DNA from 3 places in the Lentibacillus songyuanensis genome. Region 3 is predicted to be linked to each of the others. Evidence: riboswitches for the same ligand, from Rfam matches in the RefSeq annotation. Region 3 holds a riboswitch; each other region holds the start of a gene.
The links. A riboswitch is a leader RNA that binds a small molecule or an ion and turns the genes downstream of it on or off. The one in region 3 is predicted to bind cobalamin.
Positions count from the first base shown of each region.

Region 1: it holds a riboswitch for cobalamin, as region 3 does, so the genes downstream of both, WMZ97_RS05645 (ribonucleoside-diphosphate reductase subunit alpha) here and WMZ97_RS05530 (ABC transporter substrate-binding protein) in region 3, are expected to answer to the same signal.
Region 2: it holds a riboswitch for cobalamin, as region 3 does, so the genes downstream of both, WMZ97_RS08295 (acyl-CoA thioesterase) here and WMZ97_RS05530 (ABC transporter substrate-binding protein) in region 3, are expected to answer to the same signal.

Region 1 covers NZ_JBCLVH010000004.1:276-7,598, reverse strand. The annotation lists gene WMZ97_RS05655 (ribonucleotide-diphosphate reductase subunit beta) at 1-297, opposite strand, end outside; gene WMZ97_RS05650 (hypothetical protein) at 266-526, opposite strand; gene WMZ97_RS05645 (ribonucleoside-diphosphate reductase subunit alpha) at 599-2,887, opposite strand; cobalamin riboswitch at 3,104-3,283, opposite strand; gene WMZ97_RS05640 (alanine/glycine:cation symporter family protein) at 3,494-4,918, opposite strand; gene WMZ97_RS05635 (acyl-CoA thioesterase) at 5,317-5,841, opposite strand; gene cls (cardiolipin synthase) at 5,866-7,308, opposite strand.
Region 2 covers NZ_JBCLVH010000006.1:116,159-123,481, reverse strand. The annotation lists gene WMZ97_RS08330 (MarR family winged helix-turn-helix transcriptional regulator) at 1-9, shown strand, start outside; gene WMZ97_RS08325 (ring-cleaving dioxygenase) at 25-960, shown strand; gene WMZ97_RS08320 (alpha/beta hydrolase) at 979-1,584, shown strand; partial or broken gene WMZ97_RS08315 (N-acetyltransferase family protein) at 1,620-1,961, opposite strand; gene WMZ97_RS08310 (GNAT family N-acetyltransferase) at 2,175-2,339, opposite strand; gene WMZ97_RS08305 (GNAT family N-acetyltransferase) at 2,343-2,849, opposite strand; gene WMZ97_RS08300 (YaiI/YqxD family protein) at 3,284-3,730, shown strand; gene WMZ97_RS08295 (acyl-CoA thioesterase) at 3,812-4,282, opposite strand; cobalamin riboswitch at 4,409-4,582, opposite strand; gene WMZ97_RS08290 (LysM peptidoglycan-binding domain-containing protein) at 4,683-6,095, opposite strand; gene htpX (zinc metalloprotease HtpX) at 6,223-7,110, opposite strand; gene WMZ97_RS08280 (LemA family protein) at 7,123-7,323, opposite strand, start outside.
Region 3 covers NZ_JBCLVH010000003.1:308,854-316,176, forward strand. The annotation lists gene WMZ97_RS05515 (transporter substrate-binding domain-containing protein) at 1-785, opposite strand, end outside; gene WMZ97_RS05520 (adenosylcobinamide amidohydrolase) at 1,119-2,597, opposite strand; gene WMZ97_RS05525 (FecCD family ABC transporter permease) at 2,826-3,845, opposite strand; gene WMZ97_RS05530 (ABC transporter substrate-binding protein) at 3,838-4,812, opposite strand; cobalamin riboswitch at 5,256-5,438, opposite strand; gene thiT (energy-coupled thiamine transporter ThiT) at 5,585-6,181, opposite strand; TPP riboswitch at 6,288-6,388, opposite strand; gene WMZ97_RS05540 (glycine betaine uptake BCCT transporter) at 6,574-7,323, shown strand, end outside.

The sequences.
Region 1 (7,323 bases), on a different contig from region 3:
ATTCATGGTCGGCGTCTGCAAGCTGTCAAGCATGGCAAGCTGTGTATTCACCCGTAAGAAAACGTCCTGCTCCGTTTCGCTTAACAAGTCCCACTGTTTGATGTCATCCTGCATATTAATTTCCTGCGCCTTCCAAAAGTTTGACAACAACGCCTGATATAGATCATACATTTGTGGATAAGCAATATCGTTCCAGTTTAATAGTCCGGAAGATTTCCCGTTGATAATACCCGTTGACTTATTCGGATACTCTGGGTTCAATAAATTAATACGTTTGATTGGTGTATTGACTGACATTTGATAAAACCTCCCTTGGGGACAGCCGAGGCTGCTGAAAAAGTGAAATCGATTCGTTTTGAAAACCTCTGCATCTCGCACGTTTCAAAACCGCTGTCGCACGTTTCGGGCTTGTTCCCGCACGTTTCAGGTCCGCTCTCGCACGTTTCGGGCTTATTCCCGCACGTTTCGAACTTGTTCTCGCACGTTTCAGGTCCGCTCCCGCACGTTTCAGCCCGTTTTCTTGCAAACGATTAGAAAAGGTACTTTTCAGCGATCTCGGACAGACCCCCTATTATTCTTTATCTTTAACATCCACTCACTAACTATGGCACGCTTCACATTCCTCAATCTCCGCTTGAGACGTGCTTCTGACATAATACGTGGTTTTTAGACCCTGTTTCCATGCTTCTACATGCAAGTTCAATAATTCCTTCGCTTTAATATCATGCCTTACGTATAGATTAAAGCTGATTGCCTGATCCACATGACGCTGACGGGCTGCATTCTGCCTGATACTCCACAGCTGATCCAGTTCATGTCTGGAACGGCGATAGTAATTATATGTCTCATGGTCAAGATCTGGTGCCGTTACTTTAAACTTAAAGTTCTTCTTTTCCTCCGCATATTCGACCGCATAGATTGGATCAATGCCATCCGTTGAACCGCCAATTTTTGCCGTCGACGAATTGGGGGCTACCGCCATCAGCCAACCGTTACGAATTCCATGTTCGCAAATCTCCTCCTGCAGTGCTTTCCAAGCTGCGGAATCATATCCTTTACGAGCAAAATAAGCACCCGTTTCCCATTCCGATCCAGTGAATTCCTTGTACGCCCCTTTTTCTTTCGCCAGTTCCATTGACGCTTTGATCGCATAATAAGCAATCGTTTCGTAAAGTTGGTCGGCATAGTCAACAGCCTGTTCCGATTCCCAATGGATGCCAGTCTGTGCTAACAAGTGATGCCAGCCAAACGTACCAAGTCCTACAGCGCGGTACTTCCGATTGGTTATCTGTGCCTGCCCTACCTTGATCGTATTCAAGTCGATCACATTATCGAGCATCTGCATTTGGATCGATACCAAACGCTCAATCACGTCATCCGCTACCGCACGCGGAAGATTGATCGATGATAGATTACAGACGACAAAATCACCTGGTTTACGTACCATTACAATGTTGCCATCCGCATCCTCATATTCATTTGTAATCGTTGTTGCCGACATATTTTGCATAATCTCGGTGCATAAGTTACTGCAATAAATCGACGTTAGTCCCTGACCGCGAACATGTTTATTCGGATTTTGGCGATTTGCCTCATCCCGATAGAACATATACGGGGTTCCCGTTTCCAGCTGTCCCACCATGATCCGCGCCATAATATCCATCGCCCGATATGTTTTGCGCGGCAGCAATGGATGATTAACCGCCTCTTCGTACTTTTCGGTAAAATAGGCACGATCCGTTTCATCGTAAAAATCTTCTAACCCAAGCGCTCTGCCAGACGCATCCTTCCAGCCCATGATTTGCTTGACCTGATGCGGACAAAATGTGTGCCATTCCCCTATGCTTCGGCCATTTTCGTCGACTTCCTGCAATTTCTTCATAAATAAGTCAGGAATGGCCACGCCGGTAAAAATATCGTGTGCTTTTCGACGTTCATCGCCATTATTTGTTTTTAGATCAAGAAAACCGTTCATGATATCTTTATGAAACACATCCAAGTAAATGGCTACCGCGCCCTGTCGTTGACCAAGCTGATCTACGCTGACCGCAGTATCGTTCAATAAGCGGATCCATGGCACAACCCCTGATGAGTTTCCTTTAAACTTCTTAATATCCGAACCCAATGCACGAACTTTTCCGTAATAAATACCAATTCCGCCGCCATCCTTACTAAGTCTGGCAATATCCCAGTTATTCAAATAAATCCCATCAAGTGAATCCTCCACCGTATCGATAAAACAGGATGATAGCTGGCCAAAGCTTTTTCCTGCATTGGCAAGGGTTGGTGTAGCAACGGTCATATACAAATTGCTCATTGCCCAGTACGCTTCCTTCACCAATTCAAGTCGTTTCTCTTTTGCCTCGTTCTTCATTAGTGTCATAGCAATAATCATGAACCGTTCCTGGGGCAGTTCATATACTTGATGGTCGTGATCACGTGTTATGTATCGATCGGCAAGCAGGAAGAGACCAATATAATTAAACAGCTTGTCCCGCTGGGGATCGATTGCTGAAGCAAAGGACATGATTTCATCTCTGTCATATACATCCAGCAGATCCGTTGCATAAATACCTTTATCCGTAAGTGTTTGGATTAATTGATAAAAATCCCCATATTTTTGATCCGCATGATACCCGCGATTTGCGGCTGCTTGCTGGTACAATTCATTTAAATACATATGGGCTGCGACAAACGTCCACCCTGGCTGGTCCATAGCGATGTGATTTAACGCGTAAAACAGTGCATGATTGTTTGCTTCCTCTTTGGAAGTATCCATTGTAGCTAATTGCTGAATAATCCCTTCTGCTTGTAAATTATACTTCTGTGCTGCATCCTTAATAACATCAATTATTCCATCTACCGTAGTATCCATCTGTGTTTCCATTGTTTCTTCCTCCCTTAACGCTTCGGGAAATTAAAAAATCCACACCTGTGAATGGAGTGGATTGAAACAACAATGCCAAGTTATTCCATAAAAGGAATAGGAAATGCTAAAATCATTTCCTTTCTAATTGCTGGTCGGCACGATTATTTCATTTTCTCCATCCCCGAAGAAATTGAAATTTTATTTAGACATGTATTCAAATGTCACCAATGGGCATTCGAACAACTACGAAAGACTGGTCTCCTGACTTATGCTTCATCCTAAACCTGAGCCCTTCCTGTTTGAAAATCACAGTGGTTCTGCTCAGTTCGTCAGCACTTACAGTTGCGGGGGCAGCCCTGGATTTGCACCAGGTTCCCAATTAAGCTAATTCGCATCTTTTGTGTCAAATACTATATATAGTTTTTACCTGCAAACATTTACACAAGATATTGTATTACCTACTATTACCTATCCTAAATTAAATTTGTGCGTTTGGCAATAGGTTTCGTAAAAATCTTTCGGAAAAACGTGGATAAAGAAAAAACTGTCCACGTCAGCAGACAGCTTTTTCTATTTCTTAACAAGCTTGGAGCTCCCCCATTAAAGGAAGTTACACTTTATCATCTATTTATCTGCATGTGAAGCGTTTTTTCGATCCCATAATTCAACACCGCTGTCATCCTCTAATGTATCACGGTAAAATACCGGATCCTTTCCGGCCTTGCGCTGCTCGCGGTAATCGTTTAGAACGCGGTTGGCAATCTTGAACAGTCTGGCAATGGCGTATAGGTTTACTAAAGCCATAATAGACATGGTCAGATCAGCAAGTGCCCAAACAAGATCAAACGATGCGATGGCTCCAAAAGCAACCATCAACAGAACCGCAATACGGTAAATAAATAACCCTACTTTGCTGTCTTTGATATACCCAATGTTGTTTTCCCCGTAATAATAATTTCCAAGAATCGAACTGTAGGCAAATAGGAAGATGGCTATGCCAATAAAGACCGCCGCCCACTCCCCGACATGCGCCTGAACAGCATTCTGGGTGATTTGAATTCCGTCGAGCTTGCTTCCCTCATAGCCGCCAGCGGTAATAATAATAAGCGCAGTGGCACTACAAATTAAAATCGTATCAAAAAACACGCCCAAAGCCTGAATTAAACCTTGCTTGGCTGGGTGGGAGACCTCAGCTGTTGCTGCTGCATTTGGCGCACTACCCATACCAGCTTCGTTCGAGAATAATCCACGTTTAATTCCCATCATAATGGCAGCACCAAATCCACCACCAGCTATTTGCCGAATCCCGAATGCGTTTTCCACAATGACTGCAATCATGTTTGGAATCGCTGTTATATTAACGACTAATATATAAATAGCAAGGATAATATAAAGAACAGCCATCACCGGAACAATGATTTGGGTAACGTTGGCGATGCTCTTTAATCCGCCAAAAATTACAATCGCTGTCAATAACGCCAATATTATTGCCATTAGCTTACTATCAAAGTGAAACTCATTGGAAAAAGCCAGACCAATCGTATTCGACTGGACCGAATTAAACACCAGACCATAGGTAAATGTAATAATAATAGCAAAGGCAATAGCAAGTCCGCGGTTTTTGAGCCCCTTTTCGATGTAATAGGCTGGACCGCCGCGATATTGATCCGCCTCGGGTACTTTATAAACTTGAGCCAGCGTACTTTCCACAAAGGCAGACGCTGATCCCAATAACGCAATGATCCACATCCAAAACACGGCCCCTGGTCCACCCGCTGCTACTGCGGAGGCTACACCGGCAAGATTTCCTGTTCCAACTCGTGAAGCTGCACTAATCGCAAATGCCTGAAATGAAGAAGTCCCTTTTTTACCCTTCGCACTAACCGCCCGTTTATCAAAAATAACCCGGAACATTTCAGGAAACATTTTAAATTGAACAAAGTTTGTCTTTACTGTAAACCATAGCCCTAACCCAAGTAAGACGACAATTAGAACATACGTCAAAAAGTTATCGTTCACATTCTTTACTAACGCTTCAATGAAGTCCATGTAAAATTGATTCTCCCTTCAAACATATGAAAACCCCTTTTATTAGATATTGGCCAAAAAGTCTCTAAATAATAGGCCGCAATCTGCAGTACGTCGTTGGTTTTTATTCTGATACCTTTTGAAACTTGATCATCCCAAGCATCTTTTTACCTTTCCCGTAATTGACCTAAAAAAAACGTCGCATGGATTTTTCCCTGGCTTGTAAACAGAAAAGAAGCCGTATGGTTGGCTTCTTTTTTTCCTGATAGTGTACTGCAATATTGTATCTTAATTATACGTTTAGGTACAACCTTTTTTTATTGGAAAAAGACACTTGCCGTCCATCGGCTTCAGAAATCGGCGTGCTCTCTGCCGGTTAAAACAGCTCCCATCTGCCTAACAAACAACTCGAAACTTTTTCACCCTCTTTTTTTATTCCACGGATATTCTGTCCCAAAATTTTCGGCCATTTCCTTTGAGTTTCTTCGCCTTTGCTTACGTTGTTCAGCACGGGCTGGGGCACTTTGATGTAACTGCTTTTCCTGGTCGGTCTCTGGATATACGTCTGGGACCGGGATCGGACGGCCGTTGTGATCCACCGCGACAAAGGTCAAAAATGCGGTTGTACATACACCCCTATCTCCTGTTAGTAAATCTTCCGTTACCGCCTTAACAAAAACCTCCATCGATGTGTTATGCGTCCACGTAACAAAAGCTTCCACACAAATGGAATCTCCTTCCTTGACAGGCTCTAGAAAGTCAACGGAATCGGTAGAAGCGGTAACAACCGGCAGTCTAGCGTGACGAACCGCTGCTATTGCCGCCACATCATCAATATGTGCCATCAATTTTCCGCCAAATAAAGTTCCATGATGATTTGTGTCTGGCGGCAGAACATGCGATGTCTTTACTACTAATGAATTGGAACAGGCCTTACTCTCCATGATGCATTCTCCTTTTGTAAAATCTTATAGGATCGGTGATAATAACCGGGATAGTGACTCCTTGAACCGGATGCCGATCGAACGTTTTTCATATAATTTTTTCGTCATTTGGGTGGACATAGCGATATCTTGCTCGAATGCCTCTACTAACTTTTCGGCAATTTCTGTGTCATATAAAAATGCATTGACCTCAAAATTTAGCCGGAAACTGCGCACATCAATATTGGCAGTACCGACGGAGGAAATTTCCCCATCGACGATAATCATCTTCGCATGCAGAAATCCGGGTTGATAAATGAATACCTCTGCACCAGCATTCAATAAATCGCCAATATAGGATAGTGTTGCCCAATAAACAAACGGATGATCCGGTTTGTTCGGGATCATAATTCGAACGTTCACACCAGACAAGGCAGCAATTCTAAGCGCATCCCTTAAGCTTTCGTCAGGAATAAAATAAGGGGTTTGAATATATATATAGTGTTTCGCCGACAAGATCATTTTAATATACCCATTTTTTATTTGTTCCCAATCGGAATCTGGGCCACTGGAGACAATTTGAATCCCCACATCTCCTTCGGGCACTGCGGCATAATAACGATTATCATATAAAATATCATTCCTTGACGCTTGATTCCAGTCTAGAATAAAGCGGGTTTGCATATTATTGACCGCATCGCCAATAACCCGCAGATGGGTATCCCGCCAATAACCGAATTTCTTTGTCTTACCAAGATATTCATCACCGATATTAAACCCGCCGATATAACCAATTCTCCCGTCAATAATCGCAAGTTTACGGTGATTTCGATAATTAATTTTAAAATTGACTTTGGGTATCTTTGGTGGGAAAAATGCTTCTACTTCCCCGCCAGCCTGGCGAATCCGCTTAATAAATTTTCTGCTTAACGTACGGGAACCCATATCATCATAAAGCACCCGAACTTCCACACCCTCTTGCGCTTTTTTTACCAAACAGTCGGCAATTCGTTTGCCCAGCTGATCATAGCGAATAATATAATACAATAAATGAACATGATCTGTTGCGTCCTCCATATCATTGAGGAGTGCCGTAAATTTTTCCATGCCATCGGTATAAATAGAAACACGATTATCCTGGGTAAAAATAGCATCATCATTTCGTAAGTGTAAAAAGTATAAGTCCTTATAGGCAGCAATCGCAGGATGTTTAAAAACAAATTTATCTTCTTCAAGCGCCTTTATTTGCGATTGTACAGCTTTTTTCACCCCTAGTCTACTTTTGGTATCCCATGTGAATATTCGCTGTTTACTGATCGTTTTACCAAATATTAAATACAAAACAAATCCAACAATCGGAATAAATAATAAAACCATCAGCCATGCCCAGGTAGCCGTTGCATCCTTACGCTCCAGGAAAATAATCGTGAAGGCAAGAGCGATATTAACAATTGTGATAAAACCCAATAAATAAGGCATGAACACCATGACAGCTTCTCCTTC
Region 2 (7,323 bases), on a different contig from region 3:
TCAAATTAGGAGGGGTGCATGGAGATGAAACAAACATCTGGAATTCATCATATAACGGCAATTGTTGGTCATCCACAAGAAAACGTTGATTTTTACGCTGCGGTTTTAGGATTACAATTGGTGAAAAAAACCGTTAATTTCGACGACCCTGGAACCTATCATTTATACTTTGGTAATAAAGCTGGCAGACCTGGAACCATCATTACCTTTTTCCCATGGACAGGTGCACGGCAAGGAAAAATTGGCAATGGACAAGTAGGCGTAACCGCTTATGCTGTTCCAATTGATGCCATTGGATTTTGGGAAAAGCGTCTGACGAAATTCAAGGTCAACTTTACAAAACAGGAACGCTTCGGCGAAACATCTTTAACCTTTGCCGACCCACATGGGTTACAACTGGAAATTGTGGAACGTGAAGCTGGCGAGCAAAACACCTGGTCGTTTGATGACATTACTCCAGACGTTGCAATTAAGGGGTTTGGAGGTGCAACACTACTTTCTAGTAATCCTACTAAAACCATTCAATTACTTGAAGAAGGAATGGGTCTGAAAAAAATCGGTGAAGAAGGTGATGTTATTCGCCTTGCCGCTTATGGTGACATTGGCAATATGATTGATGTCAAAACAACATCAACCGGTCGTGGCGCAATAGGAGTAGGCACCGTACATCATATTGCATGGCGTGCCAAAGACGATGATGACCAATTAGATTGGCAGCAACAACTTGCAAAATCCGGCTATGCAGTTACCCCCGTCAAGGACCGAAATTATTTCAATTCGGTTTACTTTAGAGAACATGGAGAAATTTTATTTGAGATTGCAACGGACCCACCTGGATTTGCCATCGATGAATCGAATGAGGAACTGGGCCAAAGCCTAAAATTACCACCACAGTATGAAAAGTACCGTCAGCAATTGGAAAACACCTTAATCCCAATTGAAGTACGGGAACTCGACTAATCTAGAAAGGAGACTCACATGAAACATCTATTTCAAAAAGGAAACAATCCAGCAAAACCCACATTACTACTTCTTCACGGAACTGGAGGAACAGAACAGGACCTGCTTCCGCTTGCTAAAAAGATAGATCAGGAAGCAAATATTCTAAGCGTGCGGGGAAATGTGCAGGAAAACGGAATGCCACGGTTCTTTCGCAGGCTTGCAGAAGGGGTATTTGATGAGGAGGACTTGATTTTTCGCACAGAAGAATTAAATGTGTTTCTCGATCAAGCTGCAGAAGAATACAACTTTGATCGCAATCGTATCATTGCAATCGGCTATTCCAATGGAGCTAATATTGCCGCTAGTCTTCTATTCCATTATCAAAATGCATTACAGGGTGCTATTTTGCACCACCCAATGGTTCCAAGAAGGGGAATGGAGCTACCGGATCTATCCGGTAAACATGTATTCATTACTGCAGGAACCAATGATCCCATTTGTTCATCAGAAGAATCCAAAGAGCTTTATTCCTTGCTTGAGACCGCAAATGCTTCCGTTGACATCTATTGGAGCAACAAAGGGCATCAATTAATCTTTGAAGAAGTGGAAGCTGCTGAACAATGGTATCATAACCTAAAATGAAAAGACGGGGAGCCTTGTTTGGTTTCCCGTCTTGATTAATCTACACCTATAATACTGCTTCTTCGTTCTAAGATAGCTACATCCCGCCATACTCCATTAAGCTTGCCAATTCGCTCACGATTTCCAATATGTTGAAAACCGAACTTCGCATGCAGTTGCATACTAGCCTTGTTTTCGGGAAAAATCCCTGCCTGCAATGTCCAGTATCCGTTTGCTTCACTCGCTTCGATCAATGCTTTTAATAGTCTGTTCCCGATACCTTGACCTGCAGACTTTCGGCTAATATAAATACTCGCTTCAGCCACCCCGGCATAGGCACGCCGATTGGACACAGGACTTAATGCAGCCCAACCAATAATCTCGTCACCATCACGTACAACTAGCCGGCAATTTGATAAAGTGAAACTTCATTCAGTGGGGGGGTTTCGACGCACATGACGTGCTAGTGCAGGCAAAGGTATAAGGACGTGACGGTTTTAGCCTGCCCTTTCTCCCCCACTGAATGTTAGTTGAACAGAATCGGACCTTTACGGGCAGTTGACCCCCACTTATCTTTTTTAGTTTCATCTCAAAATCTTGAAGTGGTGGCCTTACTGTCCGTTAAGGCGGGATAAATGGTTCTGGTCCCATTCCTGCCATGACGGCGCTTCTGTATCGAACGTGGCATTACCGGTATGAATACCTTCCACATAGATATGTCGAACCTGCTCCCAATCGGATGCAAGCATGTTTTCGATTACTATTGTCTTTTCCATTTTTTATCCCTCAGTTTCAATCCAAAATCTACGTTTTACCGTTCCATCTGTATCCTGATAAGATGCGTCTTCTATACCGCCATTATTGATAATAACTTTGGCCGATCCAACATTGTCTTCATCACATGTTACCAACACGCGATCAATACCTAATTCCCGGCACTTTTTCAATGCCTCTTTCAGAATGAATGTTGCATAGCCCTTGTTTCGTTCGGATGGACGTGTACTATATCCAATATGACCACCCACATTGTAAAGAAATTCATTAAGTTCGTGACGAATATCGACCATTGCAACCATTCGTTCATGGTCATCAATCAAAAAATAATTCGTACTTGGCAGCCATTTTCCAGCACCACTTTCCCTTGCCGCTAACGCCTCTAAATATGCCCCATATGTATCATAGCCAGACAAATTAAAGCTACTGGGAACCATTCGTTCAGGCCCCCATTCTTTTACATAGCTTTCATGTTCCTGTTTCCATTTTAACGACGGCCGTTCTAATCGCATCACACTTCCACCTCGCATCAGCATATATGTTTATGGTTGCTATACCTTTTTCATTATTCACAATACATTTCCATTGATTTCGCTAATAAAATACATTAGATTAATAAGCAGGGTATGATATGCCCTACCCCTTAATGAAAGGGGGTGTAAAAGTGGATAAGATTTTACTTCTGACGGCTATCATAAGTCTTATTGCATCAGCTATTGGTGCGATAGTAACAACGTACCGAGACTTATATAGTCGAAAAGAAAAGAATCCTTCTCCGTGCCAACCGGATAAGGATTCCAAAAACACCAGAGGTTAGGGGGTAATCCCCTTCCTCACCACTATTATAGTCATATCATACCCTTTATATGATAAACATGTCAACAAGTTGGTTTTATACAAACTACCCACTATTTCTTTTGTCTTACTGAACAGGAGTGGAAAAAACATGAACGTGTACGTAGACGCAGATGCCTGTCCTGTTAAGGATTCCATCATTTCTATTGCCAAAGACAACCAGATCCCTGTTGTACTTGTAAAAAGCTTTGCCCATTTTTCCAACAGCGAACAACCACAAGGAGTGGAAACAATTTACGTGGATACTGGAGCCGATGCAGCCGATTACCGGATTATGCGGTTAGCGAGAAGCGGCGACATTATCGTCACCCAAGATTATGGACTAGCTTCACTCGGACTGGCAAAGGGCTGTCTTGTCCTCCATCATAAAGGATTTGTTTATACTAATGAAAACATTGACCAACTCCTACAAACCCGCTACGCTAGTGCCATGGCTAGAAAAAGCGGCAAACGAACAAAGGGGCCAAAAGCTTTTACAGCAGAAGATGAGAAAAAATTCAGAGAAACGTTTAAAGTCATCATCGAACAAAACAGGTAACCGACCGCTATTTTTTCAAGTAAACGAACCAAAACTTTGATCAAGCAAGCAATCTTTTCCAAACAAGCAAAAAAACACATCCTAACGAATAGCTGCCCGATGCTTGCGATGTTCCTTTCTTGAAGGAGTGGATCGAAATAATTGTCCCTCTTCCTCTGTTTCGGGAAAAACACTTGGTACTGGAATTGGTTCTCCCTTTTCATCGACTGCAACCATTGTCAAAAACGATTCCGTTGTTAACCGTCGTTCATCCTTGATCAGATCATGAGCATGCACCTTGACATAAACCTCCATAGAGCTGGTTCCCGTATAAGTTACCATTGCTTCTAATATTAATGAATCTCCCGCCTTAGCTGGTGACAGAAAATCAACAGAATCAATAGAAGCTGTCACCACTACACTATTTGCATGTTTCATTGCGGTTAATGCTGCTAATTCATCAATATACGCTAATATTTTTCCACCAAATATTGTATTTAGGTGATTGGTATCAGGGGGAAGTACCAATCGCGTCTGAATCGTCTTGGAATCCCCAATCGCTATTTGTTTCATATTATTTGTTCCTCCTAAAATAAAAAACACCTTCTACTAAGAAGATGTTAAACGCAGCACAAAGATAAGCGTTCATTATATAAAAATCGCATTATCTCGTAACATTCTCCTATTTCCCGTAGGTTAAAAATGCTCTTCCCTATGGCAGGTCTCCTGGCTTTGGATCATCAAATCTTTTTCCTTCCCATTAAAAAACAGTGGTTTAAAAAGATTCTCCTCATCACAGTGACGGGACCGCGCTGAATTTTCATCAGCTTCCCTTTTCAACTTATACAAGTCACCATAAAGCAATATATTCCATTTCATTCAGTATACCATGTTATGCTATGAAGACGTCAATTTTTTAGATGAAAAATAAGACACCCTTTTTTTATAGAAGTGTCTTCGTCGAATGTTGCAGTTAAAGCTTCCGGACCACAAAATTATCTTCTAATACTGCCCAATTTTGCGGGAACTGGTTTCCCAGTACCCAGTAACTACCGCCTCGTAACCCATACGCTTTCATTACATCATACTTTGCCTGCATACTTCGAGCATCCTCGAACCATACTTCATGCTGCTGGCCATTGTTATCCGTGTACCGGAAAAATGGAGCCTGATACGTTGTATTATATTGAATTTCTGCACCATATTGGCCGGCCAATTGAACAGCCTCGTATGGACTGACCGTTCGAGCTGTTGTTCCTTGTTGCCATGGGATCTTCCAATCACGGCCATATAACGGGATCCCCATCATGATTTTGTTACGCGGAATGACCGTAACAGCGTAGTCCAACACCTCCCGGACCATATTAATCGGTGCAATAGCCCACGGTTCGCCACCTGCCCAACCCCATTCATAGGTCATAAGTATAACGAAATCTACTATTTTTCCATGGGCACCATAATCGTGCGCTTCGTAAAGCAATCCCTGCTGTTCTTCCTTAACCTTAGGGGCTAACGCTGTCGATACAAGCAATCCTTCAGGATGAAACCGAGCGACAACGCGTCGTAAAAAAGCGGTATAATTATCCCGATCCTCCGGGTAAACATATTCAAAGTCAAAATTAACCCCTGCATATCCCTTCGATTGAATTTTTTTCAGTAAATTGGTGATCAATGTTTCCTGCAGATTTGGATTCCGGAAAATGGTTGCAGCCAAATCGGAATTGAAGTTCCCACCTGAGAAGTTCGTTAATACCAGTAGAGGAGCCACTTGATGGGCTCTGGCTGCTTCCAGCAAACCCGTCTCCTGCATGCTTGTGATGGTCCCATCTGACTTTACACTATACATAAATGGGGAAAGATAGGTGAAATTCCTTCCCAGAACAAGCACTTCATCCTTTCCTTGTTGATTGATATGCGTACTGTACGCATTAATCTCCATTATTGGCCGGGCGCCTACCGGAATCCTCAGCCGTTGACCCGGATGCAATACGGATGACTCTGTTAATTGGTTCGCTTTCATGAGTAGATTTATCGTTACATCATGACGACTCGCAATCGAGCCTAGTGTATCACCTGATTGAATCACATATTGCACGTATGGAATAACAAGCATTTCCCCAACATAAAGTATTGAGGGATCTGTAATATTATTCGCGGCTGCCAGTTCTTGAACCGACACCCCATAACGACTTGCAATCGAGCCTAATTGATCACCAGGCTGAACAACATACTCACGGTTTGGATTTGGAACAACCAATGTTTGGCCGACCACTAATGTATTCGGATCATCCAGCTGATTAACCAATACCATTTGATTAAGGTTTGATCCATAGCGCTGGACGATTTGCCATAACGTTTCCCCCCGCCTAACAACATGAATTTGCATTTTCTTTTCCTCCAATGTTCATTTCTATATCCATGCTATTCAGGGGGTAACTGTCCTGTTAATAATAATCAATGCTTATCAAACCTTTTAAAAAAGTCTCCCGTGATATACAGGAGACTCCTTTATGTTACATATTTTCCAAACGTTCAATACGACTCTCCATCGGTGGATGTGTCGCCCATAAGCTACCACGTTTTTTACGTTTACTTCCCAGTGGACGCGAAATATACATGGATGCCGTAGCCTCTTTCGCATTTTTAACATCTCGTGAATCTTGACTTATTTTCTGTAGCGCATGGATTAGTCCAGTTGGATTACGGGTTAGTTCAACTGCGGAGGCATCGGCCAGGTACTCCCGATTTCTGGATACCGCCAGTTGGACAAATTGCGCGGCGATCGGTGCCAGAATAACGAATACAAGGGCAATGATCATTAAAGCTGGATTGGATTTCTTATTCCCACTTCGTCTGCCCCCACTGAAAAACAACATACGTGACCCAAAATGAGCAATCAAAACAATGACGCCAACCAGCGCAATACAAATTGTCATTAAGCGGATGTCGTAATTGCGAATATGCGAGATTTCATGCGCTGCTACTCCGGAAAGTTCCTCCCGATTTAATCTCTCAAGCAAACCTGTTGTAAACGCCACAGCACCTTTTTCCGGTTTGATTCCTGTGGCAAATGCATTTGGCGCCGGGTCATTCACAACATATACTTTAGGCATTGGAATTCTAGCGGCCACTGATAATTCTTCCACCACATCAAACAGCATTGGATTATCTTCACGTTTTATTTCTTGCGCACCAGACATTGTTAATACCTGTGACGTGGCGGAAAAATACGTAACTGGTACGTAGAATGCTAGAATGATTGCCGCAATGATTATTCCTGACCAGAAATCATTATTAAATAAATATCCGATCGCCCAGCCAATCGCTAATACAAGCACACTGAACACCGTAATAAGCAGAATCGTTTTTCTCTTATTTTGTAAAATTTGTTTATAGAGCATCATTTTCCCCCATTAAAACGTTACATTAGGTACTTCACGATCTGCTTCCGGAATGGATAGCTGTTCTTCCCTGTGAAAGTTAAACATCCCTGCTAATATATTGGTCGGGAAGGATTCACGCTTAATATTGTAATCAGCGACCGTTTTATTGTATAGCTGCCGTGAATAAGCTACTTTATTTTCCGTCGTCGTCAGCTCTTCCTGCAGGTTAAG
Region 3 (7,323 bases):
TAGATTTCATCGTACTTTCCATTATCTTTCATGGTAGCTAGCGCTTCATCTACAGCTTTTACCAGATCATCTTGGTCCTTTGAGAAGGCGATACCATAGTTCTCTGCCTCATACAGATCGCCAACCATTTTCAAACTGTCTTCGCCTTTAGTTTGAATATAATAGGCTACGTTCGGTGCATCATAAAGAATCGCATCAACACTGCCGTTTTCTACCGCTAAATAGGCTTGATCAAGCTGTTCATATTCTTTGGCTTCTGCACCATCAATATTTTCCTTGATGTACGCTGAACTGGTTGACCCGAGGCGTGTGGCAATTGTCTTTCCTTCTAAATCATCCATTCCATTAATATCGTCATTATCAACTGCGACTCCGATTCGTAATCCCGATTCATAGTAGGGCTCACTATAATCAATCTTTTTCGCCCGTTCATCCGTGATACCGATTCCTGCTAAGGCGATGTCAAACTGACCGGTTTGCAAACCAGGAATAATTCCATCAAAATTCGTGTTTTCAAGATTGATTTTAAAACCAACCTCATCGGCAATCGCATGGATCAAATCAATATCAAATCCCGTATATTCGCCATCTTCTTTAAATTCAAACGGCACAAATGATGTATCACTAACAACGGTATATTCATCTTTCAAATTACTTCCCTCATCTGCTGCTGATCCATCCTCTGATCCATCCGCTTCTTTTTCTGAGCCGCAAGCCGACAGCCCAATGATAATAATAAATGAAAATAACACCATGCTTATCCACTTTTTTAAACCCCTTGGCATTACAAAAGTCCCCCTTTTATTGTGTTAACTCATACGTATTCATTAACTTTAACAAAGATTCATTATTTAGAAAAATCTCCTTTTCGTCCATATAATTGGATTGACAGGCCTAAGCGTATTTAACGTACATCTAAAGAGGGGAAATCCTTAAATTATTTCCGATACCTGTAAAATACGGATGATTCTAACAATTAAACATAAATAAATTGCAATTTTTTACATTTTATTAGGGCATATTACTACCACTGCTAAAAAGTATTTCGACTAATGGCATCATAGAAAAACCGGGAATTCGACTTGATTCCCGGTTTTTCTACTCCTATGATGAAGTTTTTAGTTGGTAGATCGTGTATTGGATTTCTTCTCGTTCAAGTGATGATGAAGCGCTTGTTTCATACACGTATAAACACCTTTACCGACAAGGCTTCCAAGTGATGTGATCGATCCGCCATAGGTAAGTGTTGGACCATGCTGTGTCCCTGCAATAAGAATGCTGTCTGCTGAGGTTCCCGTCACATTGTCCATCACAGCAATCTCATGCAATGCCTTGACCTTTGCTTCCGTTGCGAGCATCATACATTGAATAAAGGCCGTGTCAGTTAGATTACCATTTACAAAGACCCATGTATTGATGGTTACAAATGGTTGGTTCGAATGAAATTCATGATTTCCCACGTGAGCTGTATCGACCGCATTGCCACTTCCTGCAGTCACCACGATAAATACCGAGCAGTCATCAGATGATACGAATTGATAGGCCACATCGGTTGGGCTGGCAGCTGTTTTCATCCCAACCGTCTTATTTGGATCAAATCCACGTGATGCTAAGTAGCCCATCATTTCTTGTTGATAATCATCACATCGAAGGTTTCTGTCTACATGCCGATTGACAAACGTTTGGTACCAGCCTGTTCCTGAACCCGTCACACCGGATGACATCGTTTTTAATGGATATGGGGACTGAAGATAAAGCCCTTCTTCATTTATGTGCAATAATCGGTCATCGATAATAGGAAATGGTTTTTGCGTCTCCAGCTTTTCCGGTACAAGCATAATTTGTGGCTTAGGAATTTTGGGATGAGGATGTTTCTCCACTTTTGTTTGATAAACTTCTTCGACGGTAGCTGCTTTTAACACGTCATCCGGACGATCACAAATTTTTGTCCGGCCTTGGTGCAATAGTAATAATCGATCACAATAAATACTTGCCAGGTTTAAATCATGAAAGATGGATACCACCGTCAGCTCTTTATTTACCGTCCACTGTTTGAGCAAATCAAGCAGCTCCTTCTGGAAAGCCAGATCAAGATGGTTAGTCGGTTCATCCAGTAACAGTACTTTCGGCTGCTGGGCCAATGCCTGTGCCAAATAAACCCGCTGCCTCTCCCCACCTGATAATTGATCCAGCAAGGCATCCTGATATGCATTAACACCGGTCTTTTGCATAACATCATGGACAACGTGTTCATCCTTTTTTGCTAGCGAGGAAAACAGTCCCTTTTGATGGGCATACCGGCCAAGTGTAACCGTCTCCTTTACGGTGTAACTAAACGTTTGCGATGTATGCTGTGGTAAAACAGCTACCTGTCTGGCAAAATCTTTAGCAGAAAAATCCGTGACTAACCGACCACTCAATGTAATTTCTCCCTGCTGTACAGGCAATATACCACTAACCATGTTCAAAAGGGTTGTTTTGCCACTCCCATTCGGCCCAATAATTCCAAAAAACTCCCCTTCCTTCACTTGGAAGGTAACATCGTGTACGATTGTTTTATTTGCATACCCGCCTGAGACATTGTGAACGTGAATCATGTATTTGTTACCCCTTTTCCAATTGTGCCATTGCTTTCGACGACGGTGTGTTTTAGTGAGCTTGGGCGATCTTCGCTTTCGATTGAAGGAAATCACCTTCAGAATATGGGTTGTTCTCTGCCGACTTGATGGGGTTCTCTCCCGACTTCGGGTTGCTCTCTCCCGACCTTGCGTGATTCTTTTCTCCTTCTTGACAAGATTCTTTCCCTTCTTAAGGCAAGTCATCATTCAAGTCCGCCGGCGGATTAAAATAACAGCAAAAATCGGCGCACCAATCAAGGCGGTGATCACACCAATCGGTAATTCAGCCGGTGCAATAATTGTCCTGGATACTAAATCAGCCAAAATCAGAAAACCGGCACCTGCTAAAATGGATAATGGCAGCAAATGTTTATGGTCGGGGCCCCAAACGATGCGGACAAAATGGGGAATCACCAGACCAACAAAGCCAATTGTTCCAGAAACTGCTACTGCTGCTCCGGTTAAAATAGAGCCAGCTATCAGCACATTTAACTTCTTACGTTCCACGTTCACCCCTAAATGCTTGGCCTGGTTTTCACCAAAGGACATCGCATTTAGTTCTGCAGCATGCAGCATTAATATGCCTGCCCCGACAACAAAGAACGGCAGAATAATCCAGACATAATCCCAGCCGCGCATGGACACACTTCCAAGCAGCCAGCCAATAATCTGTCGTAATTCATCTCCTGTGAGTGCGATCATTAACGAGATGAGTGCACCAAGAAATGAACTAAAGATAACACCAGTCAGGATAATCGTTTCCACTCGCATGCCACGATCGACACGTCTGGCAAAAAAAAGCACCATAAAAATCGTTATGAATGATGCAACAACGCTCAATACTGGCAACGTATACAACCCGATAAACGGTAAGGATAAATGAAAAAAAAGCGTCAGCACTGCTCCAACACTGGCACCTGAAGAAACCCCCAGCGTATACGGGTCTGCCAGTGGATTTCGTAATAATCCCTGAAAGGCAGCCCCCGCAATCGCCAGCGATGCACCGATGATCCCCGATAACACCACACGTGGTAGCCGTACATTCATCACAATTTTTACATACATCGGATCAACGGAATCGGGAATGGATGTGTGTGTGATTGCTGAAAAAATCGATTGTACAATAGTTGTGACTGGTACATGAACCGACCCGATCGAAATGCCCAGCAGTACAGAAACAATAAGTAGTAGTACCAATAATCCATATGCTGCGATCCGCTTAGTCATCGAAAACTTCTGGATAAATGACTTTTCCAAGTTCCTCAACACCATTAACCAATCGTGGACCTGGACGACTGACAAGGTCTTCATTAATATCAAAAATTTGTTTGTTTTTTACCGCCTTAACATCTTCCCAGCCACTACGTTTCGCGACCTCAGCTACAGGATCTTCTACATAGGAACCATACGTCGTAATAATCACATCCGGATTACTGGTAATTGCTTGTTCTTCATTAATCTTCACCCAACCATCCTGATCGCCAGTTGCGTTTTCTGCATGAATAATCGATAACAATTCATCCATAAATGTATTTTTTCCCGGTGTATATATATCCGGTGACGGTGAGATTTCCACGTAGACCTTTTTTTGTTCATCCTGACCGATAGCCTTTGCCTTGTCTTCAAGAGCTGTCAGTTTCTCTTTCATATCGCCAACTATCTGCTTCGCTTTATCTTGGGCTCCTGTTGCCTGACCGATTAAAGAAATCGCATCGTAAACCTCGTCAAAATTAGTACCACTGGCAACGACCACCACCGGAATACCTGCTTCGTTAATCTGTTTTAGTGCTTTCTCGTCATTGCTTTGATCGGCAAGGACTAATTGTGGATCAAGTGATAGGATTTTTTCAACATTTAATTCCATCCCGCCAACCTTTTCTTTCTCCGCTGCCTCTTTTGGATAATCATCGTGATCCGATACACCGACGATTTGATCACCCAGACCTAAAGCATAGGCAATTTCCGTATCGCTTGGTATAACCGATACAATTCGTTCTGGTTCTTCCTCAATAGTTACATTATCCCCATTCCCATCCGTAACCGTTACCGGGAAACTTGCTTCGTCTGTCTGTTCTGTTTTGGTATTGTCTGTTTTATCTTTACTTTTGTCAGCGTTATCTTCTGAATTTCCACAACCGGCTAATATGCCGATGAATAGAATAGCAGAAAATAAAAGCAAATAAATCTTTTTCAATGATCATTCCTCCTAGTTGTTTTTCACGGTGAGGGCAAAGGCTAAAAGCGCCCGGTTAGCGACGTATTGACTGCGCCCTGCCAAGCAAGGTGGTTCAGTGTTGCCGCACAAAGCGGCGGTTTTAACCGAACTTCCCCTGCTCCGATGTTGACTTATCGTACGGAGACGGGTGTTGGCCACTACAGCTTTCGCGCTGGAGCCGGACGGAGGGCTACAGGATGTAGGTCAGTTCAGCGTTGCGACAAGACGTCGCGATCTTAGCTGAACTTCCCCTCTGCCATCCATTTATTCACAGGCATAAAAATTTACAATTTTCTAGCCAACGAAAAAACACCCTTCTATTATGAAAGGTGCTGACGTTAACCATAGTGGTTGATCACCGGTTTCGTTACAAAACGGCAGGATCCGCCAAGCTAACACACCCTTCCTATCCGCGTAGGTTCGTGGGATTTCAGAATCAGGCAGTCTCCTGGCTCATGGTTCTTGTTACCCGTTCCCTTCCCATACATGTCCATGTACAGTGGTTCGCAAGGCAACAACCATTTACAGTGGCGGGACCGCGTCGGCTTCACACCGAACTTCCATTTTAAGTCAAATAGCTAGACACCTGAATCTGTTACACAGTATTCATTTTCCACTCTAGTATACACCATCTGGATTCCAGCGAATAGAAAAATGTCGAAAAACAAATAATCTCATCAAATACTTCTTTGAACGAGCTGAAACAAATAAAAACAGCCAAGTATTTGTATCATGCTTGGCTGTTTTTCATCTAACTTGCTCTGTGTTGTTCGTTCAGACGTTTAGCACTTGTAACGATCTGTCCTGCTTTCGAAATAATCAATCCTAAAACGATCGCACAGGCAATCGATACAGCCAGATACGTGATCCCATTCATAACAAGTGAATACACATATGGTGACTGACCCGCTTCAATGGCATATTTCTTGAAAAAAATCACCCCGGCAACAAAATGCCAGAAATATCGAGCGGCACCGCCAGCAAATACAGCAATGGTCATCCAGGTCAGTGCACGCCCCTTATAATTCTTCAATAAGTTACCTTTCACTTGCTTACTAAACAAACCGGCAAATCCAATACACGCAAACGCAATAAAATACTCAATAAATGCTTGCGTCGGTGTTAAAATCCATGCCTCGCCCAGTGCTATCTGCAGCAGTCCCCAAAGAAACCCTGACGAGGCAGCTGCGGCAAAACCCCAGCGGAAGGCTACAATAAAAATGGGTACCATTGCAAAAGAAATCGAAATGGATGGTCCAAAGTGTAATGACGGCAATAAGTCGAGCACCATAGCAAATGCAGCGAATATCGCCACTTCAATCATTGTTTGCAAGCCAAGTTTTCGCATATTAAAAAATGCCTCCTCCTGAACGAACCAAAAGGGAGACATAAGTGAATGAAATGTGCATGCTAAAGATACAGGAATTCTTGTAAACCAGTATCATTACCAATAAGTATTTTAATCACCACATCCCTACGCTAGTACTAACTAACAGGTTCAAAGGGTCAGAACTCATTGGTTCGCTCTCAGCCTTACGCTCCCCTTGTGGTACGTTGTCATATTAAATTACCCTTATCATATCACAAGTTGGTTGCTCATGCATCTTTTTATTTATTGAAGATTCTAATTGATGATAATACAATTGCGGTTCATTTATTTGGTTCCATCTATGTTACGTTGCACTGTGGCTAAGACTTTGTTATTGTTATTGTTATGTCAAAAACTTCTCAGGGGGGAACATGAAGAGAGTCTCGAAAGTATTTTATATAACATTAGTTTTAGTAGCCTTGGCCGTCATATTTGGCGCTGCCTTTCCATCTCAATTTGAAAAAATAACTGGAAACATTAAGGGGTTTGTTGCGACATCATTTGGCTGGTATTACATGCTGCTGATGTCGGTCATGATTATTATTGCCATTATTATTGCGATCAGTCCATACGGAAAAATTCGACTTGGCAAGGACCATGAACGGCCCGATTTTTCTACACCGACATGGATTGCCATGTTGTTCTCAGCAGGAATGGGCATTGGCCTGGTTTTTTATGGCGCTGCTGAACCATTATTTAATTATGCGCTCGATCCCGCATCAGAAGAACCGGGAACAGGAGCTGCTTTTAAGGAAGGGCTTGCTTATAGTTATTTTCATTGGGGCGTCCATATTTGGGCTATGTATGGAATTGTCGCACTGTCATTAGCGTATTTTCAATTCCGCAAAGAAGAACCAGGGTTGATTTCGGCAACATTAAAGCCGATATTCGGGGAGAAAATGAACGGCCCGCTCGGTGTTCTGATCGATGTATTGGCAGTGTTTGCAACCGTGTTCGGCGTCGCGACGTCGCTTGGTTTTGGGGCAGCGCAAATTAATGCAGGGCTTTCACATTTGTTTGGAATAAGCGTTGGCTTTACCTCCCAATTTATAATTATTGCGGTGGTGACAGTACTCTTTATTATTTCGGCATGGTCCGGATTAAGTAAAGGGATAAAATAT